Regions from separate parts of the Pseudoalteromonas ruthenica genome, predicted to be linked through region 2. Evidence: predicted binding sites of a transcription regulator. Region 2 holds the regulator's gene; each other region holds the start of a gene.

Region 1 (3,183 bases), 1.5 Mb from region 2:
AAAGGCACAGCGTCATAGCTGTGCCTTTTTAGCTGTTATATATGACCTTGCTTACTAAGATAAAAACATGAACTTAAGCAAAAATAGTACTGTTAGAATCCACACACTCAAGCTAATCTCCGCCCCCTTATTACACACTAATTTCACCGCCGTATAGGCGATAAAGCCAAGGGCAATGCCGTGGGCAATGGAAAAAGTTAACGGCGTCATCAACAGCACCACGGCAACTGGAATCGCATCTGTCATATCATCCCAATCAACCAGCTTAAGGTTTTGCAGCATGAGCACCGAGACATACAAAATCGCACCCGCTGTTGCATAAGCTGGAACCATGGCTGCCAAAGGAGCAAAAAACATCATCAGTAGGAAGCAACAGCCCACCACCACAGCTGTTAAGCCTGTACGCCCACCCACTGACACACCGGATACCGACTCGATGTAGGAAGTGGTCGTAGAGGTGCCGAGCATAGAGCCTGCAATTGTCGCTGTACTATCGGCACTCAGTGCTCGACCCAAACGTGGCATGCGCCCTTGCTCATCGGCCAATCCCGCTTTTTGCGTTACCGCCACCAAGGTGCCTGAGGTGTCGAACAAATCCACAAACAAGAATGCGAAAATGACACTGAGCATGGATAACTCTAACGCCGAGGCAAAGTCTAATTGCATAAAGGTAGGAGCGATGGACGGTGGCGCTGAGATCACCCCTTGATATTCAACCAGCCCCAGAGATAACGCAATGCCTGTAACCAACATAATACTGATCAATACGCCGCTTTTGATATCACGATACAACAACGCCGCTATTACGAAAAAGCTCAGGATAGCGAGCAAAGGCCCACTGCTGGTAATATCACCCATCTGTACGAGCGTGGCTGGACTGGCAACAACAATACCCGCGTTTTTCAGTGCAATGAGCGCCAGAAAAGCGCCAATCCCCGTGGCGATAGCGCGCTTAAGTACCAGTGGAATGGCATTGATTATCCACTCTCTGACTTTAAATAGGCTCAACGCTAAAAAGATACACCCCGACATAAATACCGCCGCTAAAGCCGCCTGCCAGGTGTAACCCATACCTAATACTACGCCGTAGGTAAAAAATGCATTTAAGCCCATGCCTGGCGCTAATGCCAACGGATAATTCGCCCAAAAACCCATAATGAAGCAACCGATAGCAGCAGCAATACAGGTTGCGACAAATGCTGCCCCTTGGTCCATTCCCGCCTCTGCTAGCATTGCCGGGTTGACAAACACGATGTACACCATGGTGATAAAGGTCGTGAGTCCTGCGATAACCTCGCGCTTAACGGAGCTTCCATGCGATTTTATTTTGAACAGTCTTTCGAACATAGGAGTAAACAATGATACGTAAAATAGAAGCGGCGGATACTAGCATAAATGCGGACAAATGACCGCATGTTTACACAGCAATATTGGCACCGAAACACGGCTTTAGCTTCTTCGGTATCGCTAAGCGTTTAAAGCAACAAACAAGACGTTTAAAAAAGAAACAAAAAAAACTTGCACTGAATAACTGTATAAACTACTGTATACACATACTGTATAAAACACTGTATATGGTTCACAAAATCCACAGCGAGGCAATTATGTTACATACAGCAAGTGTTCGTCATGTTAAAAGCTATCAGCAAGATAACCCTAATGTGATCAATATCGTAAAAACTGAGGATGAGATCTCTGCAACATTTGAGATGCTTAAAATCGTTCATCGCTACAATCAAAATAATGGCTGGACGCTATTAGTCGCCCCTGACAATGTGCCTAGCCGTCACCTATTGGACGCTTGCTCTATCGACACGAATAAATTGCTGGTAATTCGGGCTAAACATGTTGTTGATATGGAGTACATGCTTAATTGTGCGCTGCAAAATGGCCGTTTTGCGGCGGTGATCACCTGGACGGACATTTTAAAACAGCAACAACTCGAAGCCTTACAACTTAATACCCACCAAGCTAAAGCACAGCTTTACTGTTTCACTACCGAGCATAACGCCAGCGAACAAACAACTGTGCCCTCGCAGTTACAAGTCTGCTAATATATTGGCGTGATTCCTTGTAGTTAGAAAATGCGATGTGCCATTGTGGATTGCCGCAGCCTTTTGCTGATTGCTGCGGCCGGTTTGTAAGTAGAGCTATTGATGCCCCCGACGCCCAGAGCCTCATGCGCTCTCGTTATAGTGCATTTTGTGAACAAGCTATTGATTACTTATGTTTTACCTGCTCAGAGAAAGCCCTAGAACAAAACCCCAGAGATGAAGTGGCTGAATTTGCCCAAGCTGCGCATTTTGTACGCTTACACATAATGGATTATGAGCCTGGCGATGCTTTGGCCTATGTTGAATTTAAGGCTTTTTACATCATTGCTGACACCCTTCACTGTATTCATGAACGCTCACAGTTCATTCAACGCCACCACCAATGGAAATACGACAGCGGACGGTTGTTTGAAGCCGCTGATGTAAAGCTTAAACGCAACGATCCCTGCCCATGCTTAAGTGGCAATAAATTCAAAAAATGCTGTATGCCTTGATGTGATGCCGCCGCCCGGTGGCAGCTTTAGGTATTCGCTTAATTAGTACAAGAAACCCTTGGCTCGCACCTGCTATTGCACCCTGATTAGCGCGCTCTGACTGGCCAAACGCCATTATGCGCAGGCCACTACGCGTGTGCTAAAGACGAGGACTTATTCATATCCACAAGTTGATCGTAAAAAGCTGCACTATCCATTTGCGGCTCGTTCAGTGGCTCATATTGGCGATGATGTTTTGCCTGTACGCTCGGATCGCAATTGTCAATTATAGGTAGTGGAACATAGGTTTTGTCGTCTCGCACTGCCAAAGGCTCGGGGGTTAGACACTCTTTTAATCGCAGAGTTGTCATTGAGCTTTGCGCCAATAATGCCCTGTCATGCTGAGCTCTATCTATGTGGTAATCCGGTAATGCCGTTGGTTTTGCAGGCGCAGCGCCCAACTGTAATCGCAACTGCTGCTCATCCACTTGGTGAGATTCTAGTTCCGATTTGGGAAGGTGAAACTGGGCAAAATCGAGTGCATCTGCTGATAATGATGCTAACAGCCAAGCAAAGTCTCCACGACGGGCCTCATGGACACTGCGACATAATTGCGAGTCCATTTGTAGTTCGTTACGAATGACGGGCTTAACTTG
Region 2 (3,183 bases):
TGCAGCTGCTGTACTCATTGTTCCTCCCCATCAATATAGGCCTGAATCACGCTTGGTTGAACGATGTCACCGGTTTCATTACCGAAGGCATTGCGTTGGTAAGTAACCACCGCAGCCAACTCTTTAAGCGTAAGTTGACCGACAAATGCCTGCATCGCAGTCCCTGGCTTACCGTGCACCACAATATCGATATGGTCGTTAATATCGCCGGTGGCTATTGGACTGCCTTTAATGGCGGGGAAGACTCCAGGTAAACCGAGCCCCGTAGGCTGATGACAAGCTGCACAGCGCGTGATGTACACTTGCTCGCCCGATGCCATTAGCTCATCTTCAGAGAGGATTTGTTCTAGCAGCTCAGCATCGGCCTGCGCCTGAGCTTGCTTCGCTTGTTTCTGCTCTGCCAGCCAAGCGTCAAACTCTTCAGGGGGTTTTGCTTCTACGACCACCGGCATAAAGCCGTGGTCTTTACCGCATAACTCGGCGCACTGGCCGCGATACGTACCCGGTTCGTTTACGCGTGTCCAAGCTTCGTTGATAAACCCAGGGTTAGCGTCTTTCTTTACTGCAAAATCGGGCACCCACCAAGAGTGAATGACGTCATCTGAGGTCATTAAGAAACGTACTTTTTGATTAGTGGGAATGACCAAGGGTTTATCTACTTCGAGGAGGTAATTGTCGCCCTTATTTTGCGCATTTTTGATTTGCTCTTGAGGCGTTGACAGCAGTGAGTAGAAGCCCACATCGTGGCCCATATACTCGTAGTGCCATTTCCATTGTGAACCAGTCACCTTAATGGTGATATCGGCCTTTGTTGTATCCTCCATAGCAATCAGGGTTTTGGTGGCCGGAACAGCCATGGCTATGAGAATAACAAATGGAATCGCTGTCCAAAGTATTTCTACTTTGGTGCTTTCATGAAAGGTAGCGGGGGTGACCCCTTTTGACTTGCGGTGTTTGAGCAGCGCCCAAAACATCACCGCGAAAACAACCACACCAATCACACAGCATATAATAAATATGGTCATGTGTAGTTGGTAAACATTTTCGCTAATGTCAGTTACCCCTTGGCGCAAGTTGTACTTGCTATTCGCGGACACCAATTGAGGGAATAACAGACATAGCAACATGAGGGAGCTCAGCTTCTTCATGTGTACCATCTCCTTATTGTTGCGCAATGCAAGGAAGAGGCGGTTACAGCTTAATACCCAATCTTCGTTATTATTATGCTTTTACCAGTCGACAACTTTGACCCTAAATAAACTGTTGAAAAACCGACCAGCAAAGCCTGTAATATAACCAATTAGTCAAAGATTGAGCTAATAGCAAGTTAATACACTACTTTTGTTTACGTTTTATTAATAAATTAACAGGAATATTCAAGCTGTTAGAAAGCACTGTGGCTAAGGAGGGAACATGGGGAAAGCCCCTAATAACAGACCTATTAGAGGCAAAATAAGTAAATTTAATTACATCCAGTCGGCGTTTCGGATCACACCTACAGCTAAGCCTTCAATATTAAAGGATTCGTTCTCTAAATCGACTTCAATGGGTGTGAATTCTTCATTCTCTGCATGCAGCAGAACCTTACGCCCAGCTTTTTCTAAACGCTTCACGGTGACATCTTCATCAACCCGCGCGACCACCACTTGGCCGTTTTCAGCCACCTGAGTGCGATGTACCGCTAATAAGTCGCCATCCATAATGCCGATGTCTTTCATACTCATGCCATTTACGCGCAGCAAATAATCTGCAGCAGGCTTGAACAGTAGTGGGTCTATCTGGCAGTGACTCTCTATATGCTGTTGTGCAAGAATGGGCTCGCCCGCAGCAACACGGCCAATTAAAGGCAGGCCCAATTGTTCGGGTTCTTCTTCCTCGACCAATTGAATACCTCGACTCGCGCCAGGCTTCATTTTGATTACGCCTTTCTTAGCCAACGCCTTAAGATGTTCTTCTGCGGCGTTAGCACTGCGAAACCCCAGTGTTTGTGCAATTTCTGCACGCGTCGGCGGCATGCCGGTATCTTTAATAAAGACTTTAATCAGCTCAAGAATTTGCGATTGGCGTTTAGTTAATGGGCGCATACAACTGGGTTTCCATACAGTACATTTAACTGTGAGTATATACAGTTAAATGAAAATCGCAAATAAAATCAGGGAATTTGCTGACCATTGCAACCTTAATTAATGCAACTTCGCTTTTGTTCATATGCAACCTCATCTCATACTCATAAAGTGATAGGTGACGAATGCGCGACAATGCTTTAAAGTAGCGCTGTTTTAGTCATGTTATTAAGCAGTTAGATGACTCGCCAAGGTGTATTTTCAGCGTTCCTTATACTTATTTCGGCACTGACGATAGGTGCGTGCAAAGCCGATACGGTCAAGATGTCGCGCAGCGGCCTTTGTCACCCTGAAGATTCGGCTCATTATCAACGCACTCAATCTTTTACCCCCTATGCGAACTTAGAAAGCTGTCTAGCAGACGGTGGACGTTTACCAAAGAACCACACTAAACAAACATCAGGAAATAGTTATCATCGGGATAACTGGCCACATTGGTTAGACACCGATCACGACTGCCAAGACGCCCGTGCTGAAGTGCTGATTGCCCAATCACACAGTGATGTAAGCTACACCACTCAAGCGCGCTGCACCGTCACCAGCGGCCAGTGGCATGACCCTTATTCGGGACAGATACTACGCAATGACGATGATTTAGATATAGACCATATTGTTCCGCTTAAATTTGCCTATGAACACGGTGCTGCCACCTGGAGTCGTTCGCAAAAGGCACAATTTGCCAACGATATGGAGAATTTGCTTGCTGTTGATAATGGCCTAAATCGTAGCAAAGGCGCAAAAGGCCCTTGGCAATGGTTGCCGCCGCATCAAGATTACCGCTGTCAGTACATTCAGCGCTTTAATTACATCATGAGCAAATATGACCTTCGCTACTCGCAAAACGAAAAAGACCAAGTTCAGAGTTTGCTGCAAAGCTGCGTAGGTGAAACTTTAAACCTCAGCGCACTACCTACAACCTTGCACCAATAACCAACCGCTTGTAAGTAAATATTCTATATTGATAGAGCATCCAATGAACTCGTTGGCGAGGATATATGCTCAATATCACTATAAACGAAACACACAATACCGCTCTACTCGAACCACAAGGCCAGCTGAC
Region 3 (3,183 bases), 1.1 Mb from region 2:
TTCGCGACTGCTTTTACCGACTTCACTGCCTGAGCATTTTTATAGCCCAGAGCTTCAAGTGCGGCCACCGCATCGTCTTGGGCATGACTCGCGACCAAAGTATCGCCATTGGGCGCATCTATTGGTGCCGCGTCAGTGTGAGGGGTAAATAAGTCAGGACCCCAATCTTTAAGCCTGTCTTTCATTTCTAACACTAACCGCTCTGCGGTTTTTTTGCCAACGCCAGGAAGCTTTACTAAGGTGCTTGCATCGCCATGATGAACGCAATGGATAAATTGCTCTGCCGACATTCCCGATAAAATACCTAGGCCTAGTTTAGGCCCTACCCCATTGGCTTTTAATAATTCACGAAACAGGGCACGTTCGTTTTTGGTGTTAAACCCAAATAACAGCTGCGCATCCTCTCGCACCACAAAGTGGGTATACAAGGTGACCTGTTCACCACACTCGGGAAGTGCATAAAAGCAACTCATGGGGAGGTTGATTTCATAGCCAATGCCTGCTGCTTCCACTAACACTTCAGGGGGCTGCTTCTCAACCAACAATCCTCTAATTCGTCCTATCATTGTTACCTCAAGCGTCCGCGCACGGTTTTACGTGCTTGACCGGACAGTTTTATTAAGTTTTGTTGTGAGTGACCATGGCACATGGCAATAGCCAAGGCGTCGGCGGCATCTGCTTGCGGCGTCGCTGGCAGCTTCAAGATATGCTTCACCATGTGTTGTACCTGTGCCTTTTCCGCAGAGCCCCGCCCAACCACAGCTTGTTTCACTTGCCGCGCGGAGTATTCTGACACGTCAATATCGGCCAAGGTGGCGGCGACAATGGCTGCGCCCCGGGCTTGCCCTAGCTTTAATGCCGAATCAGGATTGTGGGCCATAAACACTTGTTCTATGGCAAACGCGGTAGGATTAAATTGCTCAATGAGTTGGCTGACGCCTTGGAAAATCATTTTTAAACGCAACGGGAAGGCGTTATCACCTAACTTAATACAGCCACTGCCCAAGTAATGGAACTTATGCCCTTGCTGCTGCACGACACCATAGCCGGTAAAGCGCGAGCCGGGGTCAATTCCCAAAATTATACTCACCCACTGACCTTATTATTATTCTCGCTTATGGAAATGGTAACTGTATGTATGACCAGTGTAAAGCTGAAGCATAAAAAAAGCGGCCTGAGCCGCTTCTTTTATCGCTATCGCTTATTCGCTTTGTTCACTCTCAGAGGCAGTCACTCCGATACCCAGCTCTTGCAGAGCGTCGGGATTTGCCACACTCGGAGCATCGGTCATCAAACAAGATGCTTGCGTCGTTTTCGGGAAGGCAATGACATCACGAATATTGTCTGTACCACAAAGCAACATCACTAGACGGTCAAGGCCGAACGCCAAGCCAGCGTGCGGCGGTGTACCATACTTCAACGCATCGAGTAGGAAACCGAACTTATCTTGTTGCTCTTGCTCATTGATCCCCAATACTCGGAACGCCGCTTGTTGCATCGCATTGTTGTGGATACGCACCGAACCACCACCCACTTCGTAACCATTAAGAACCATGTCGTAGGCATCAGAAAGCGTGCCGGCAGGGTTGGCTTCCAGCTCCTCTGGGCTGACATCTTTTGGCGCAGTAAATGGGTGGTGAACCGCGTGTAGATTACCTTCATCGTCTTCTTCAAACATCGGGAAGTCTACGACCCACAATGGTGCCCATTTGGTTAAATCAGTTAGCTCAAGGTCTAAACCAATCTTCAAGCGCAGCGCACCCATGGCTTCATTGACCACATTGCGTGAGTCGGCACCGAATAAAATGATATCGCCAGTTTGCGCATTGGTGCGTTCAAGTAAGGCGGTGATCACCTCTTCGTTCAAGAATTTAGCAATCGGTGATTGCACGCCTTCCACACCTGCGTCGCGGTCATTGACCTTCATCCAGGCTAAACCTTTAGCGCCATAGATGCCGATAAACTTGGTGTACTCGTCAATTTGCTTGCGTGACAACGACGCTCCGCCTGGCACGCTAAGCACAGCTACGCGGCCTTTCTCATCATTGGCAGGGCCAGAGAACACTTTGAACTCAACGTCTTTAACCAAATCAGCAACGTCAATAAGCTCCATCGGGTTACGTAGGTCAGGCTTGTCAGAGCCAAAGCGGCGCATGGCTTCGCTGTAGGCCATCACCGGGAACTCGCCCAAATCAACATTCAGCAACTCTTGCCACATATCACGGATCAGTTTTTCAGTGACACCGCGAACTTGGTCTGAACTCATAAATGAGGTTTCGATATCGATTTGCGTGAACTCTGGCTGGCGGTCGGCACGTAAATCTTCATCACGGAAACATTTAACGATTTGGTAGTAACGGTCAAAGCCAGACATCATCAACAATTGTTTAAACAACTGTGGCGACTGCGGCAATGCATAGAAGCTGCCATGATGCACACGGCTTGGCACAAGGTAGTCACGTGCTCCTTCAGGGGTCGCTTTCGTCAGTACCGGCGTTTCAATATCGAGGAAGTCATTGCTATCAAGGAAGCGGCGAACAAAACTTGTGGCTTTGGCACGCAACTTAATACGGTCGCTCATCTCTAAGCGGCGAAGATCCAAATAACGGTATTTTAGACGGCGCTCTTCGGAGTTTTGCTGGTTAAAATCCAGTGGTAGAGCGTCGCTGCGGTTAATGATCTCAAGGCCAGTACCTAGAATTTCCACTTCACCTGTGCTCATGTCTTTGTTGACTTGGCTGTCAGGGCGAGCGCGGACTACCCCTTTGACTTGTACACAGAATTCTTGACGAAGTTTATTCGCCACATCCATAAGCCCTTCGACTTCCGGGTCGAACACCACCTGCACCAAACCTTCGCGGTCACGCACATCGACGAAGATCAAGCCACCTAAATCGCGGCGTTTGTTGATCCACCCACACAGAGTAACTTCTTGGTCGACATGACTTTTATTTAAGTGTCCGCAATATATAGAGCGCATAATATTCCTGTTTTAATTGTAAGCGCGCATTGGTTTAAGCACGCAGTGGCCAAATTAATTGCGTCAATTATATAAAAACGGCAGTCAATGTCACGAAGCAAACTCCGAGTTGCACACTTATTGAACATCCAAAGCCATAAAGCTGTGCTAGCATAGCTGCCAATCACTATGAACCGTGCCCTAACCATGCTTTATCTAGGTTG
Region 4 (3,183 bases), 960 kb from region 2:
TCGTTTAAAGGGCGGCAAGGTATCGAGCATGGCTTTACCATAACGCTTGGTGATTAAGCGGCGGTCGAAAATGGTAATCACACCACTGTCTCTTTCTTTGCGCAGCAGTCTACCACAGCTTTGTACTAATTTCTTGGCGGCGTCCGGTACGGTAATGGATAAAAACGGGTTGCCCCCTTTTTGCTCTACAAACTCTGCTTGCGCTTCTTCAATCGGTGAGGTGGGCACCGCAAACGGGATTTTTGTGATCACTAGATTAGTCAGGTAATCGCCCGGCAAATCGAGGCCTTCAGACAAACTTTGGGTGCCAAACAGCACACTGCCTTGGGCATCATCAATACGGCGCTTATGGCGTCGGATCAATGTATCCCGAGATAGCTCGCCTTGCATTAAAATGTCCCACCCTTGTTTACGCAAACGCTCGGCGACATGGTGCATTTGCCAATAAGAAGCAAACAACACCAGATTGGCTTTGGATTTATCTAGGGTATTGGGCAGTGCTTTGGCAAGGTAATCGCTAAACGCTTTGTCGGTTGGCTCACACTCGGTTTTGGGAATATGCAGCTGCGCTTGATTGGGGTAATCAAACGGTGAGGGCACCTTGATAAACTTAACTCCTTGCTCTGAGCGTAGCCCGCTTTCATGGGCAAAATGTTCAAAGGAGCCCAAGGCGCTGAGCGTGGCCGAACACAATACCGCTCCTGCACACTCGCGCCATAATTTATCTTTGAGGTAAAACCCCACTTCAATAGGGCAGTCACTCAGGAGGTAGTCATGATGGTTTTTATACTCCATGCGCTTTATCCACCTGGCATGGGGAACGCTTTCGCTTTCTTTAGCATAACTTTGCCACAGCTTTTGTAGCGTTTCTAAACGGGCTATATATTGCCCACTTTCAGCTAAAATAGGGTCAGCAATAAACGGCTTTACATCGCCATCATTTACGTCGCTACTGAGCGCTTCGTGCATCTTGTTGAGGGTGCGTAGCGCCGTTTTACTGGCTTCACTGATATCTTTGGCTTGCACTGTGAGCTGTTGCGGCAGCACTCCGTGAGAGAAACGATAGGTGTCGTCTTCGGTGTATTGAAAGTCTGCACTATCAAGCATACTCAGCACGGCTTTCATGCCTCTGGCCACATCATCAAGGGCATCATTGAGTTTAAATTGGCTGCCTGATGCGCTGGCGCTAAAAATGGTTTGCGCCATTTTGCCGCTGAATTTGAATAGTTTCTCGAGCCAATCCTGAGTCCCTTTTAAGGTTGCTGCGGCAGATGAAAAGTCGCGAGTGATATGCGGTAAGTGGTGTGCTTCATCAATCACATAAATACAGTTTTCTGGCTCCGGCAAAATCACGCCACCGCCGAGTTCCAAATCGGCCAATAATAGGCTGTGGTTGGCCACTAACACATCCATTTGCGCTATTTTTTGCCGCGCAAGATGGAAAGGGCAGGTTTGGTGTGCTTTCATCTGCCGTTGGCAGGCATGCTTATCACAGGCAATAAGGTGCCATACGCGATCTGGGATCACGTCGGCCCATGAGTCTCGGTCACCTTGCCACTGTTTGTTTTGGTAAGCATCATGCAGCTGATGCAGACATTTTTGCTCCATGTCACTCAAAGGAGAGCTTAAAGTGGGCGTCAACGCGAGTTGCTCTTGTTCGCCATTGACGGCGTTATGGAGCTTATGGGCGCAGATATAGCGCCCCCGGCCTTTGACCAAATCATAACTAAAAGTAAGACCGCTGTGCTGGGCAAAAAAGGGTAACTCTTTATAGAGCAGCTGCTCTTGCAAGGCTACTGTAGCGGTTGCAATCACCAGCTTTTTATTACGTTTGAGTGCCAGTGGTAAGGCACCTAAGCAATATGCCAAAGATTTGCCGGTTCCGGTTCCGGCTTCGACCACGCAAATGCGCTGCTTTTTGTCGTATTCACCAGCGAGTGTTTTTGCTATTTCTGCGACCAAGTAGTTTTGGCTAGCACGAGGGCGATAATCGTCCATGCTTGAAGCTATCCGCTGATGAGCGTTTCGGATTGTTTTTTTCAGCGGATCGGATAGCATGGTGTATCAACTTATGTATATATTTACAGTGCGACCATTTTAGAGTGTGGCTGCATATGACTCAAGTGACAATTCACTTATGTTGTGATGCTTGGGCAAGACATAGAAAACAACGCGCTGTATTTACTCACTTCTATAGGTATTCGGTTGGCTCCAATAGCAGGGTTTATCCTTTCCGCGCAAACACGGCAACTGAGCGATGGTATCAGTCATGTCTTTTGGCTGGCCACAGACAACGGCCCAGTTAAAGCACAATCTGTCGCTGAGTCTGCGGTATTTTTCGTTGCCCAATCGCAGCAGCAGCGAGTGATAAAATTACTCCAAGCCGCTAACTTACCTTGTGATATACGCACAGTAACGCTGCACTCTTTTGCCGGTAAACCCATGGCAGGGTGTTATTTCACGCACTTGAATCAGTTTTATGCGGCGCGAGAACAGCTTAAAGAGCAAGGAATTACGTTATACGAGGATGATATCCGCGCGCACGAGCGCTTCTTAATGGAGCGATTTATTCGCGGCGGCGTTTGGGTAGACGGCACCTCCAGTGCTAATGGCTCCTTAGTCCAAGCGCGGTTTAAAAGCCATCCCCACTACCGGCCCACTTTGCGGGTTTTATCGCTGGATATTGAATGCAGTGGCGATGGGGTGCTTTACAGTGTTGGCTTGGTAAGTGAACGGTTTAAAAAGGTGCTGATGGTTGGGCGTAGCACCGAAGAGCGCTCGTGGCTTGAGTATGTTGAGGATGAGGCCGCTTTGCTCGTGCGGTTACAAGAGCACATACACCATATAGACCCTGATGTGATCGTTGGTTGGAATGTGGTCGACTTTGACTTTCAGCTGCTGTGCTATCGCGCTCAACAATTGGGTATTCGTCTTAATTTAGGACGCAATAACGAGGCGGTTGTGTGGCGCGGAGGAAAAGTCGCTAAGCTTATAGTTCCCGGGCGCGCTGTACTTGATGGCATTGATATGCTTAAAAACGCCACATATTACTACCCCAGCTTTGCCCTTGATAATGTTGCCCACGAAATCCTTGGCGAGCGAAAGCTTATCGAAAACAAAGACAAAGTTTCCGAGATTTCCCGGCTTTTCAACGAAGATAAACTGCAACTTGCTGAATATAAC

What was found. Region 2 encodes LexA, which represses DNA repair genes until DNA is damaged. Its sites were predicted from a motif close to TACTGTATNNNNATACAGTA; they were not measured.
Region 1: the regulator LexA is predicted to act here: its motif matches at 1,542-1,561, upstream of PRUTH_RS07105 (SulA-like leucine-rich domain-containing protein).
Region 3: the regulator LexA is predicted to act here: its motif matches at 1,129-1,148, upstream of ruvC (crossover junction endodeoxyribonuclease RuvC).
Region 4: the regulator LexA is predicted to act here: its motif matches at 2,070-2,089, upstream of dinG (ATP-dependent DNA helicase DinG).

The regions. Positions count from the first base shown of each region.
Region 1 is NZ_CP023396.1:1,503,827-1,507,009, forward strand. Features, by position in the region: gene PRUTH_RS07100 (NCS2 family permease) at 55-1,347, opposite strand; gene PRUTH_RS07105 (SulA-like leucine-rich domain-containing protein) at 1,605-2,054, shown strand; gene PRUTH_RS07110 (YchJ family metal-binding protein) at 2,180-2,548, shown strand; gene PRUTH_RS07115 (VC2046/SO_2500 family protein) at 2,677-3,183, opposite strand, start outside.
Region 2 is NZ_CP023396.1:3,015,223-3,018,405, forward strand. Features, by position in the region: gene ctaD (cytochrome c oxidase subunit I) at 1-18, opposite strand, end outside; gene coxB (cytochrome c oxidase subunit II) at 15-1,148, opposite strand; gene lexA (transcriptional repressor LexA) at 1,467-2,084, opposite strand; gene PRUTH_RS14220 (HNH endonuclease family protein) at 2,304-3,053, shown strand; gene PRUTH_RS14225 (SpoIIAA family protein) at 3,119-3,183, shown strand, end outside.
Region 3 is NZ_CP023396.1:803,376-806,558, reverse strand. Features, by position in the region: gene ruvA (Holliday junction branch migration protein RuvA) at 1-566, opposite strand, end outside; gene ruvC (crossover junction endodeoxyribonuclease RuvC) at 569-1,090, opposite strand; gene aspS (aspartate--tRNA ligase) at 1,202-2,980, opposite strand; gene PRUTH_RS03855 (DUF72 domain-containing protein) at 3,167-3,183, shown strand, end outside.
Region 4 is NZ_CP023396.1:703,819-707,001, forward strand. Features, by position in the region: gene dinG (ATP-dependent DNA helicase DinG) at 1-2,058, opposite strand, end outside; gene PRUTH_RS03435 (DNA polymerase II) at 2,206-3,183, shown strand, end outside.